One region of the Paenarthrobacter sp. YAF11_1 genome, then DNA from elsewhere that is predicted to be linked to it. Evidence: predicted binding sites of a transcription regulator. Region 1 holds the regulator's gene; the other holds the start of a gene.
What was found. The regulator LexA, encoded in region 1, represses DNA repair genes until DNA is damaged. The targets are predictions, from matches to a motif close to TCGAACANNTGTTCGA.

Region 1 (5,831 bases):
CCGCCTGCACATCGGCAGGGACGCCATGGGTGTTTTCGTTGACATTGAGCAAAATGGGGACATCAAGCTGCGGTGCGCCGTACGGGCTCAGTCCACGCAGGTTGGTCCGGAGGGGTAGTCGGTCAAGTCGCTCAAGCTGGTCACTCACCACCACAGTTTAAGGGCTGCCGGGACTGCCGAACTAACTGTGACGCCGGGCGCCCGCCCCACACGGGACGGAACACACTAGTTTGCGGGCACGAACAACTGCTGGCCGGGCTGGATACGGCCGCCACGGAGGTCGTTGAGCTGAATGATCTCCGTAATGACATCGCGGGGATCCCGTTCAGGCGCAGCGGCACCGGCAATGCCCCAGAGGGACTGTCCCGGCTGGACCGTAACCGAGACGGCGACGGGCGGCTGGAGTTGCCCCTGCGAGTCCGAGGCCTTGGCCGGTGACGTGATAAAACCAGCCAGGCTCAGCAGCGCAGCCACCAGCAGCATGGCCGGGATGCCAAAGAAGACCATCCGTCCCCGTCGGGTCAGGCGCAGACGCGCAGGCGCCTGAGTGGTGCGGAAATCAGCGAACGTAGTGATTGCGGACATGAGCTGAGCCCTTCTGAGCTATTGCCGTGCGCCGGATCCCGGTACATGGCTGCCAATTCTGTGCGTTCCCCTGTCCAACCCCGGATGTTCGAACACTTCGTTCGAACATCCGGTGTCAGCGCCAGGTTTATAGAACACATATTCGAACCTTGCTAAGACATTTTTAGCACTTATCAACGAACGGTGTCGAGACTCGCTAGAACAAATGTTTGATAAACGCCTGTGGCTGCCCTACGTTTGAGTGAAGAAACAGCACTGTTTCAGTGGAACAGGAGGGTCTGACATTTTTTGCAGACCCGACGACCCCGGGCACACTCCGGGCGGAATGGAAAGGCATTGGCGAACATGGCAGCGAAAGCCACCGGCGGCGGGGCACCCCCGCGGAGCCAGCAGCCTCAAAAGAGTCCCAAGAGCCTGACCGTCCGGCAGAAGAAGATCCTGGAGACCATCCAGCGGTCAGTCAATGACAACGGGTATCCGCCCAGCATGCGTGAAATTGGTGACACCGTGGGCCTGGCCAGCCTGTCGAGCGTTACACACCAGCTCTCCCAGCTCGAAAAGCTCGGTTACCTCCGCCGCGATCCAAAGCGCCCCCGGGCCATGGAAGTCCTCATGCCATTGACCCTCGATGGCGGCCCCATTCCGGGAGTGGAAGCGCCCACCAATCTTCGCAGCACGGGTGGCTTTGCCGTGACCGAGCTTGCCAGCGCCAGCGACACCGCCATGGTCCCGTTGGTCGGTCGGATCGCTGCCGGCAGTCCCATCCTTGCTGACCAGACAGTGGAGGACGTCATCCCCCTGCCCCGGCAACTCGTGGGCCACGGCGAACTGTTCATGCTCAAGGTAGCCGGCGACTCGATGATCGACGCCGCGATCTGCGATGGCGACTGGGTAGTTGTCCGCAGGCAGAACGACGCCGTCAATGGAGACATCGTTGCCGCACTGCTGGACGACGAAGCAACGGTGAAGACCTTCCGCCAGCGCGACGGCCACACATGGCTTCTTCCGCAGAACACCCAGTACGAACCCATCCTCGGCGACCAAGCCACCATTATGGGCAAGGTCGTTTCGGTCCTGCGATCCCTCTAGGAGGCTTTGGCAGGGCCCAGGCGCTCCAGCACGCCCCGCACCACGGTTCGGTCCGTCGTCGCCCAGAACGGCGGCAGGGCTGCCCTGAGGAAGCCCCCGTAGCGCTCTGTTGAGAGCCTGGAGTCAAGGACCGCCACAACCCCTTTATCCCCCGTGGAACGGATGAGCCGGCCTGCCCCTTGGGCCAGACGGATGGCAGCGTGGGTTGCTGACACAGCCATGAATCCGTTGCCTCCGGACTGTGCCACGGCACGCGAGCGGGCAGTCATCAACGGATCATCCGGACGCGGGAACGGGATGCGGTCGATGACCACAAGGCGGCACGAACCGCCGGGGACATCCACACCCTGCCACAGCGACATCGTGCCGAAGAGGCAGGTATCGGGCTCGTCGGCGAACTGCTTCACCAGAGCTGCCATGGTGGATTCACCCTGGCAGAGAATACTGACGTCGAGGCGAAGCCTCATGGCATCGGCGGCTTCCTCAGCCGCCCGCCGCGACGAGAAAAGACACAGCGCTCCCCCACCGGAAGCGCGGATGAGGTCTTCCAATTCATCCAGGGCCTCGGGCGAGGTTCCACGGCCAGGCTTGGGCAAGTGCTTGGCCACGTAGAGCACACCCTGTTTGGGGTAATCAAAGGGCGAGCCGACATCGATCCCGGTCCAGCTTGGTGCTCCATCGCCAATCAGCCCAAGTCCACCTGCGGCCGGTTCAAAAGCCGAGCCGATGGCCAGCGTGGCGGAAGTCAGCACAACTGTATGACCAGCGAAGAGACCTTCACGAAGGCGTCCCGCCACACTCAGGGGCGCAATGTTGATCAGGGCCGGAGCGGTCTCGTCAGGTTGCGAGTATCCCTGCTGGGGATCGAACGTGCTGTTGCGGGAAAACCACACCACTTCACGGTTCTCCTTGGCCGCGAGCATCCGTTCGCACAGCTCCAGAATGAGCATGAGCCGTGACCGCGCGAGTTGCCTGCCGCCGTCGACCGCGTTTGAAGAGTCCGTCTTCGAATCCGACAGTGCTGCGCGTGTGGCTTCCCGGAGTTGGTCCAGGCAATCGAGCTGTTCGTCATTGAGCCCGCTGGGCAGAAGACCGTTGGGCACGCCCGCTATGGCCATATCCAAGCGGTCGGCCGCAGCATTGAGGGCATCCACCGTGATGGCGGTGTGCTTGCGGGCGCTCGACGCGGCCGCGTGGACCATCGCTACGGACAACTGGCCTGACACAGCGCCCGTCACGCGGTCCTGCAACTCGTGGGCCTCATCGACTACCACGACGTCGTATTCGGGCAGCACAGCCAGCCCCTCAAAGGCGCTGACGGCCAGCATGGCGTGGTTGGTGACCACGACGTCGGCTTCGCCTGCGCGGGACCGGGCCAACTCGCTGAAGCACTCCTCGGCGAGGGGACACTTCTGCGCGCCCAGACACTCCATGGACGTCACGGAGACCTGTCGCCAAGCCCGATCCGTGACGCCGGGCATAAGTTCGTCACGGTCGCCGGTGGCGGTCTTTTCCGCCCACTCGCGAAGCCTGACCACTTCCTTGCCCAACTGCGACTGCGGTCCCCCCATGGACGCAGCAAAGTGCGGGACACTGGTGTCCTCGCCCAAGGAGAACAGCTGTCCCTCGGACGGTTCCTCGCTGGGGAACCCGCCTTCGAGCTTTTGCCGGCAGACGTAGTTTGCCCTGCCCTTGACGAGCGCCACGTTGACGGGGCGTTCAAGGGCAGGGTTGATGGTGTCCAACAGCCGGGGAAGGTCCCTGCCAACAATCTGCGTTTGGAGTGCCAAGGTGGCGGTGGACACCAAAGTCGGTTTGTCGCTGTCCATCGAATGCGCGATCAACGGAATAAGGTACGCCAAGGACTTACCCGTTCCCGTTCCCGCTTGGACCAGCAGGTGCTCCCCGGTTTCGATGGCCCTGGTGACATGCCTGGCCATCTCGTGCTGGCCGGCACGGCTCTGACCGCCCATGCCGGCAACAGCCCGGTCCAACAACTCGAGGGTGGTCTTCTCCCCCAACGACTCGACGGCGTCCGCCGCCACCTTCTCAACCATTGGTGACGAACGGCTCCAGTTCGGCTGCCAGTCCTTCGCGGACCATGACAACAACGCGGGTTCCGCTTTCCTCGTGCTCAAGGCTGAGGATTTCCGAGTCGGAACTGTGCAGTTTGCTGATCATTTCGCCACGGTCGTAGGGAATGAGCAGCTCCAAGCGCACGCCCGGCCGGGGAATGGACTGGCTGATGTCTTCCAACAACCCAGCAATGCCCTGGCCCGTACGGGTGGAGACGACTGCGTGGCGGGGTTCCTTCTGCTTGAGGCGCTCCACCACAAAGGGGTCCGCCACATCAACCTTGTTCAGGACAATGATCTCGGGAACCTTGCGGGCATCCACTTCCGTAAAGACAGCCCGGACAGCAGCGATCTGACCTTCAGGATCAGGATGCGAGGCGTCCACTACGTGCAGGATCAGGTCCGCATCCGCCACCTCCTCCAGCGTGGAGCGGAACGCCTCAATCAGCTGGGTCGGCAGCGAACGGACAAACCCCACAGTGTCCGCCAACGTGTAGCCGATGCCGTCCGGCGTCTGGGCTTTACGAACGGTGGGATCCAAGGTGGCGAACAGGGCGTTCTCCACCAGCACACCGGCATCGGTGAGGCGGTTCAGGAGCGAGGACTTGCCGGCGTTCGTGTATCCGGCGATCGCGACGGAAGGAACGGCATTACGACGGCGGTTGGCGCGTTTGGTCTCGCGGGCCGGCTTCATCGCGGCGATTTCACGACGAAGCTTGGCCATCCGTGTGCGAATGCGCCGGCGATCCAGTTCGATCTTTGTCTCACCAGGACCACGCGAGCCCATGCCTGCACCTGCTCCACCCACCTGGCCACCGGCCTGGCGTGACATGGAGTCACCCCAACCACGAAGGCGCGGGAGCAGGTACTCGAGCTGTGCAAGCTCAACCTGGGCCTTGCCTTCCCGGCTCTTGGCGTGCTGGGCGAAGATGTCCAGGATCAGCGTAGTGCGGTCTACTACCTTGACCTTGACAATGTCCTCAAGGCCTCGGCGTTGGGAAGGAGCCAGCTCGGTGTCCACCACGACGGTGTCCGCGCCGGTGGCGGCAACGATGTCCTTAAGCTCCTGGGCCTTGCCCGAACCCAAAAAGGTACCGGGGTCCGGCTTCATGCGCCGCTGCACCAAACCGTCAAGGACTTCCGAACCGGCAGTCTCTGCCAGGGCAGCGAGCTCGCGGAGCGAATTTTCGGCGTCGGCCAGTGTCCCTTCAGTCCAGAGACCGGCGAGGACAACTCGTTCAAGGCGCAGCTGCCGGTATTCGACCTCGGTGACGTCTTCGAGTTCCGTGGACAATCCAGCGGTACGGCGCAGCGCGCGACGTTCGGCCAGGTCTTCCTGGTCGCCGTCGTAGATGCTGTGTTCCTGGTCAAGGGTGGAAATGGCCTGCGCCTTGCCGAATACACCACCGGCGTCGTCGTCATCGGATGCCTGCGCAGGTACATCCTTGGAAAGAATCCGGTCGATGACGGCCTGGATTTGTTCAGGACTCATGTCCTGGGCGTCGGAATCGGATCCGGAGTGCTTCTGGGTGGTCATGGTCTCCTTAGACTGTTCGGCTATTCCAGAATAGTGCTGTTTGCTGTTCGATGGGGCGCTATTCGCGCTGGGCTGACGGGCATGGGCCAAAGAGGGCCTCCTGTGCTCAACGGCCGCCCGTTGAATGGACGGCGGTTGCTGTGATCTGGCGTGGTGGGATCCGCGCGGAGGCTCCTGGCCACTGGAGATCGCACTGCCGGCCTGCTTGGACCCGCGCAAGTTACTGGCGGTTCAGTGGGCCGGGTTGGATGGTGTGATCTTCAAAACATCCGTGACGGGAAAATTGGGTCAACGGATGTGCCGGTGGGACCTGCCTGGCGGAAAGACCGCGGCTTGGCTGAACTGCCAAAGACCGGGCTGCATCGCGGGCGGTGCCGTGTGACGCCTGAGTGCTCAGGCGAATTGCGGCATTATTACTCGAAGATCAAGAACATGCGCTTCACACTATCATTCACTGTCAAGCCGCCCCTTGGAGCAGGCAGTTTCCCATGGCGCCGATAGCCAACTAATCTGGCAAATTATGGAGTCTGCACACTATTTCACCG
Region 2 (5,831 bases), on a different contig from region 1:
CCGCATCCGGCGGCACGTGGCCCCGGAGGATGGTGGCGTACAGGGTTGTGGTGTCCGCCCAGAGGTCGAAACCGGCCTCGTTGCGGATCAGTTTGTGCCCGGTGAACGTGAACGGCGTGCCGCCCGGGTCCCGCAGCCACAACCGGTAGAGCATGCGCCTGGCTGGTGCGCCGTCGTCGGACGCATCCTGGACAAACAGGTTGAACCAGCCCCGCTCTACCGGCATCCGGCCACCAAAGTAGTCCGCCAGCACGTAGCCCTCAGCCCTGGCCGGGTGGTTCGAATCGGCCGCGAACGCTTCCATGTCCTCGGCGATAATGGTCAGCTCAAACATGATCTTCCGGCTGCGGTCCCGGCCCAGGCTCCGCCCCTTTTCAGGGTCGGTGATGCCGGGACTGAACCAACCGTGCATCTGCTCGGTGAAGCGCACGGAGGTGGTCTCCTGATCGGGAGCGTCGGGAGCGTCGGGAGCGTCGGGAGCGCCGGGCCTGCCGAGTCCGCGGCTGCGCGCCTGAGGCACCTCAGACACTGCGCTCGCAGGCTGTTCCTCTGGTGCAGCCTTGCCTTTGGTAGCGTCCGGCGCCAACGCGCGCGGAGCGGATGCACCGACGTCGACGACGGCGCCTGCTGCCTCCCGCTCAACGGTTACCTTTTCGCTGGCCCCGCTGGAGCCCTCCGCATCGTCCGGACGGATGCCCCGGTGACCCGCCTTGTCCGCGTTCTCGATGATGTGGGCGCAGGTACGCTCTGCGAACGCCGCGATGGTCAGGGATGGATTGGCACCCACCGGACCGGGCATCGCGGCTCCATCAACCACGAATAATCCCGGGTAGCCGAACACCTCGCCATACGAATCGCAGACTGCTTCCCCCGGATGACGGCCGGACGGGGTCCCTCCAATGGGGTGAACCGTGATGACGCGTTTGGCCCACCACAGGGGGTTGTCAATGAAGTCCCCATCCAAGTCCTTGGAAATCGACTCCATGGTTTCGCGGACGCGGCCGAAGTACTCCTTGGACGTTGCCATGGTCCAGGCGATGGCCAGCTTCCCGTCGCGAAGGGTCATGACGCCGTCGGGAATGTCCCTGCCCATCCCCAGCAGTGGCACCGAACTGGACGACAAGCGGCCGTCGCCCAATGCTGCGGCGAGGTCGGCGGATACGTTGGAGCGGCCGGCGTCGAACAACCTGTCCTTGAGAAGTTGCCCCGCCACCTTCACGGTCCGTTTCATGGTGGTGCCCAGCTGGGCTGTTTCGATGAGCCAGTTCATGAAGGCCGGATACCCGGCATCCTCCACGTAGTAGCCGCGACCATCGCCGTCGTCGTCGTTCGAATCCGGGACCCTGATGGCTGTGGTGATCACCGGGCCGCGACTGCCGGCCAAGGTGCGGACGCCCGGCCGTGAGCCGGTGGCCGGGGGAGTCTTGGCGCCCATGATGAACGTCAAAAGGTCGCCGTTGCCGCTGAACCGGGTGCCCAAGGCGTCGCTGAGTGCAGGGAGGGAGCCACGGTTGCGGAGCAGGAGGAAGTTGGTGCCGAACGTGCCGGCTCCCAGGATGAGCCGGCGGCAGTGGATGATGCGTTCCGTGAGGAGTTCGCCGTGGCGATCCGGATGGTGCACCACATACCGGACTTCATAGCCACCGCCCTGCGTTCCAGAGTCCAGGGGCCGGATACCGCGGACGTCGTGGAACGTTCTGACATCGGCACCCTTGAAGGCCGCCGCTGATACGTAGTTGTGATCCAGCGTATTCTTGGCGCCGGCGTTGCACCCGATGTCGCATTCACCGCTGAGCGTGCAAGTGGTCCGCACCGTGGCGGGACCATGGATGCTGCCGTAGCCGGGCAGGGGCAAAAGGTGATTGGTCCGCGGCTCCATCTCAGGCGCCGCTGTGAACGTGACGGCAATGGGAGGCCGGGTGATGGACAGTCCCAGATTCGCGGCGGACTTCTCCATGGCCAGGGTCTTCGCGGTGTCCTTGTAGGGGTACGGGACTGGCTGCAGCATGGCTTCGGCGGCATCGTAATAAGGATCAAGGTCAGCCCGGGTGAAGGGCCAGTTCTCGTATCCGCCACCGGGGATGGGGGACTCGGTGACGAACCATTTTTCGTCTTTGCGCAGGAGGACATTGGCGTAGATGAGTGAGCCGCCGCCCAACCCACTGGACACCAGTCCCTCCGTGCCGCGGAACGTCCAGGCATCGAAAAGTCCATACAAGCCGCGGTCCGGATCCCAGAAGTTCCGGCCCATCTCCGACGGCGAGCGCGCGAAGCTGCCAGGAGGGTACGGTTTGCCGCGTTCCATGAGCACAACGGACTGTCCGGCCTCGGCCAGTCGAAGCGCCGCAACGGAACCTCCAAAGCCGGAGCCCACCACCACTGCGTCGACTTTTTCGATGCCACTGCCACGGTGGCGTGGCGGATCAGACGCGGGCTCATACCCCGCATCCCCACTGTTCCCGGTCCCCAGACGACCCATGGCCGTTCCTCTCAGAGGAGAGCTGACTACATAGCTGCAGCTGACGGCGCCGGGTGTGGCCGGGCGATGCCTCCGCGGACTATGGGGCTTATGTTCCCACCGGGCAGGGGATCTGTAAATGAGGTGGAGTACTTGGGTTCAGGGTGCGCTAAACAATACGGGTGTAGATCATGTCGAAGTCGTGCTCCAGCGGCCCGCCTGGGTAGGTACCGCGTTCCAGGCGGGCGGTGATGGTGTTGCTGTCCTCGGTGAAGTGGCCAACGAAGCGCTGGGGCCAGTCCGGGCCGTCCCGGAAGAGAACCCATACCTTGTCCTTGAGCGTCATATCGTAGATCCGGGCGACACCCCGGGAATCGAAATAGTGCTGCTGGAAGGCTCCGTCCGAGCCTGTGGCACCAATGACGCTGACCGCATTGGGATACTCCGGCCGCTGGACTGTGGATCGTTGGATGAGGAAGCCTCCACCTTCCAGCCATTGGAAAGTTGTCCGGCCGGAGACCTCCTTGCCAGGGACCGACGTTTCCCACTCGCCGACCAGGATATTCAGTTGCTCCAACGTGGGTTTTGGATCCCGTGCCATGGCTGCCTCTTTTCGCGTCTTCGCGCTGGTGAACAGGTTCAGCGTAGGGCTGCTCCGTTCCGCCGTACAGACCTCCGCGGAGACCGCCGAATGCCATGCGGGCAGTGCTGTGATGGCCGGGATCGGGCCTATGCGCCTGGGGTGGGCGGTGGCAGGATGGGCGCATGAGCCGAGTCACCTGTGATCTGACTGTTTCCCTTGACGGATATGTTGCCGGACCCAACCAGTCCCTGGACGAACCGTTGGGGGAGCGAGGCGAGAGCCTGCACCGCTGGCAGTTCGAGCAGAGGGAGGCCAGCGCCGCTGAGATCGCGGGCATCCTCGAAGCTGGTGCCTACATCATGGGCCGGAACATGTTCGCCGGGCCTGGACCGGGTCCTTGGGACCAGGAATGGCGCGGCTGGTGGGGTGAGGAGCCGCCGTATCATGCACCTGTTTTCGTCCTGACCCATCACCAGCGCGAGCCGCTGGCGATGGAAGGTGGCACCACTTTCCATTTCGTCACTGACGGCATCGAAGCGGCCTTGGCCCAGGCCAGGGAAGCCGCCGGGGACAGGGACGTGGCTATTGCGGGGGGAGCACAAACCGCCCGGCAATATCTCTCCGCCGGCCTCATGGACGAGCTGCGGCTTCACATCTCTCCCGTGATCCTCGGTGGTGGCGAACGGCTGCTCGACGGCGTGGGGGACGTGACGCTTGAACCGATCGAAGCGCGCGGGACCGGACTCGTCACCCACGTGCGGTACCGGGTGCAGCGCTGATCCAGCCTTGGCGCCATCCCGCCATTATTACGGCTGGCGGGTGACCCTACGCGTCTCACGGCACTCTGCGGGTACCGTGACAGCACCCTTTGGAACGGGGCGAGCGACCACAATGTCCGTCATCCGCTGTACACTCGACTATCGAACATATATTCGAATAAAGGTGTGTTGTGGGCGTGATAGTCGGCCCCCGCGTGATAGATGCGGGCTTTTCCCTGATGTCGGTTTTGCTGGCACCTCTCCCGGTGGCAGCCGGGTATCCGTCGCCGGCGCAGGACTATTTTGATGGCCGGATCGATCTCAACGAGCACCTTATCAAGGATGTCACCAGCACTTTTGTGGTCAGGGTGACGGGGCAATCCATGGAAGGTGCCGGGATCAGTGATGGTGATGAGCTGATCGTCAACCGTGCGCTGGAGCCCAAGGATGGGTCCGTCGTCGTGGCTGTCCTCGATGGTGAACTGACCATCAAAAGGCTCCGCGTCACGCCTTCGGGTGTGATCCTCCAAGCAGACAATCCCAAGTATCCGGACATCCGCGTGCCGGCACTTTCCGAACTGACCATCTGGGGAGTTGCCACCACGTGCCTGCACCACATCTGAGTCCGGCCCGTTCGCAAGGGCCCATTCCCAGCGAGCTGTGGGAACGGATGGGCGCTGAGTTCGGCCTGCCAAGCCTGGAAAAGGTCCGGAGCCGGCTTGCGCAGATACATGAGGATCCGGAACCTGTGATGCAACAACTGGTGCGGGTGTTTTCAGCGGACGGCACTTACTGTCCAGGCTTCCAGTTCCGGGAAGACCTGTCCTTGCACCCCGTGGTGTTGGGGCTGTTTGTCCGGGCCATGGCCCTGGGTATTCCGCATAACTACTTTGCCGCTTGGATGGTCACCGGATGCCCGGCGCTGCGCGAGGGCCGGCCGGTAGACCTGGTGGACCGGCTGGCGCCCGCTGTTCTCACCGCGGCTTTGGAGCGCTCTTTTGAGCATGGCCCACGAGGCGGGCGCGGTTCTGCGTGATGGGTGTCAGGACGTCGACCATTGCAGCCCAGCGTCTTTATGCTTCGGTCGACACGCGAGGATAGTGATTGCCCGGAACCGCTACGGCAAGTTCCTGAAATGCGACGCCGGAACCTGCAGATCCGGGGTAATTGACGATGAGAAGATCAAAGCCCGCGTCAAGGATCTCGCGATAAGTGCCGCCAAATCCGAGGTCGTCACGTTTGCCAGTGCGATGGGGGCCAGGTGGTCCTCCTCAAAACGAATTACGGTCAAGGGTTGAGGCCTCTGCTGGACTACCGGGTCAGATGCATATCGAGACGAGGTCTTCTTGTCGGTGCGTGGCGGTACAGTGAAGGTATTCGAAGATATGTTCGAATACGTGGCGTGTCCTGCTAAGGAACGGCCGCGCGCATGCTAGGGCCGAACGGAGGAGGACGATGTCCAAGCCAGCCATCATGCATCAGATGCAGGAGATCGCCCACGTGGATATCAACTGCTTCTATGCGTCGGCGGAGCGTGCGTTCAACCCCTCGCTGGAGGGTAAGCCGCTGATTGTGTTGTCCAACAACGACGGCTGCGCAGTGACCAGGTCTCCGGAAGCCAAGAAGCTGGGGATCGGGCTGGGGGAGCCATGGTTCAAACTTGCTCCACGGGCCGAGGAATGGGGACTCATTGCCCTGTCCAGCAACTACGAACTCTATGGGGACATCAGTTCCCGCGTCATGGAACTTCTGGCCCGCTACTCGGCGTGGCAGGAGGTCTACTCCATTGATGAGGCGTTTCTGGGGGTGAAAGGTCAGCCGGAAGACCTGCTGGAACTGGGACGCACCATCAAAGCTGCGTGCCAACGGCATGTGGGGGTTCCGGTCTGTGTGGGCATCGCCAGAACCAAGACCCTCGCCAAGTTGGCCAACAAGTGGGCCAAACACAATCCGGGCTTCAACGGAGTGTGCCGCTGGGACTCGATCCCTGAAGCCCTCCGCGAAGCGCTGATGGCGCGGCTCTCCGTGATTG

Region 2: a site for LexA is predicted at 3,962-3,977, ahead of AB4Y77_RS06895 (LexA family protein). Genes of this name have one in related genera too.

What each region holds. Positions count from the first base shown of each region.
Region 1 covers NZ_JBFRDF010000013.1:54,042-59,872, forward strand. Annotated here, with positions in the region: gene AB4Y77_RS18045 (histidinol-phosphate transaminase) at 1-148, opposite strand, end outside; gene AB4Y77_RS18050 (LysM peptidoglycan-binding domain-containing protein) at 226-585, opposite strand; gene lexA (transcriptional repressor LexA) at 931-1,674, shown strand; gene AB4Y77_RS18060 (ATP-dependent DNA helicase) at 1,671-3,731, opposite strand; gene hflX (GTPase HflX) at 3,724-5,286, opposite strand; gene AB4Y77_RS18070 (class I SAM-dependent methyltransferase) at 5,807-5,831, shown strand, end outside.
Region 2 covers NZ_JBFRDF010000003.1:296,622-302,452, forward strand. Annotated here, with positions in the region: gene AB4Y77_RS06875 (GMC oxidoreductase) at 1-2,479, opposite strand, end outside; gene AB4Y77_RS06880 (hypothetical protein) at 2,628-3,059, opposite strand; gene AB4Y77_RS06885 (hypothetical protein) at 3,058-3,243, shown strand; gene AB4Y77_RS06890 (dihydrofolate reductase family protein) at 3,224-3,820, shown strand; gene AB4Y77_RS06895 (LexA family protein) at 3,991-4,422, shown strand; gene AB4Y77_RS06900 (hypothetical protein) at 4,404-4,835, shown strand; gene AB4Y77_RS06905 (Y-family DNA polymerase) at 5,255-5,831, shown strand, end outside.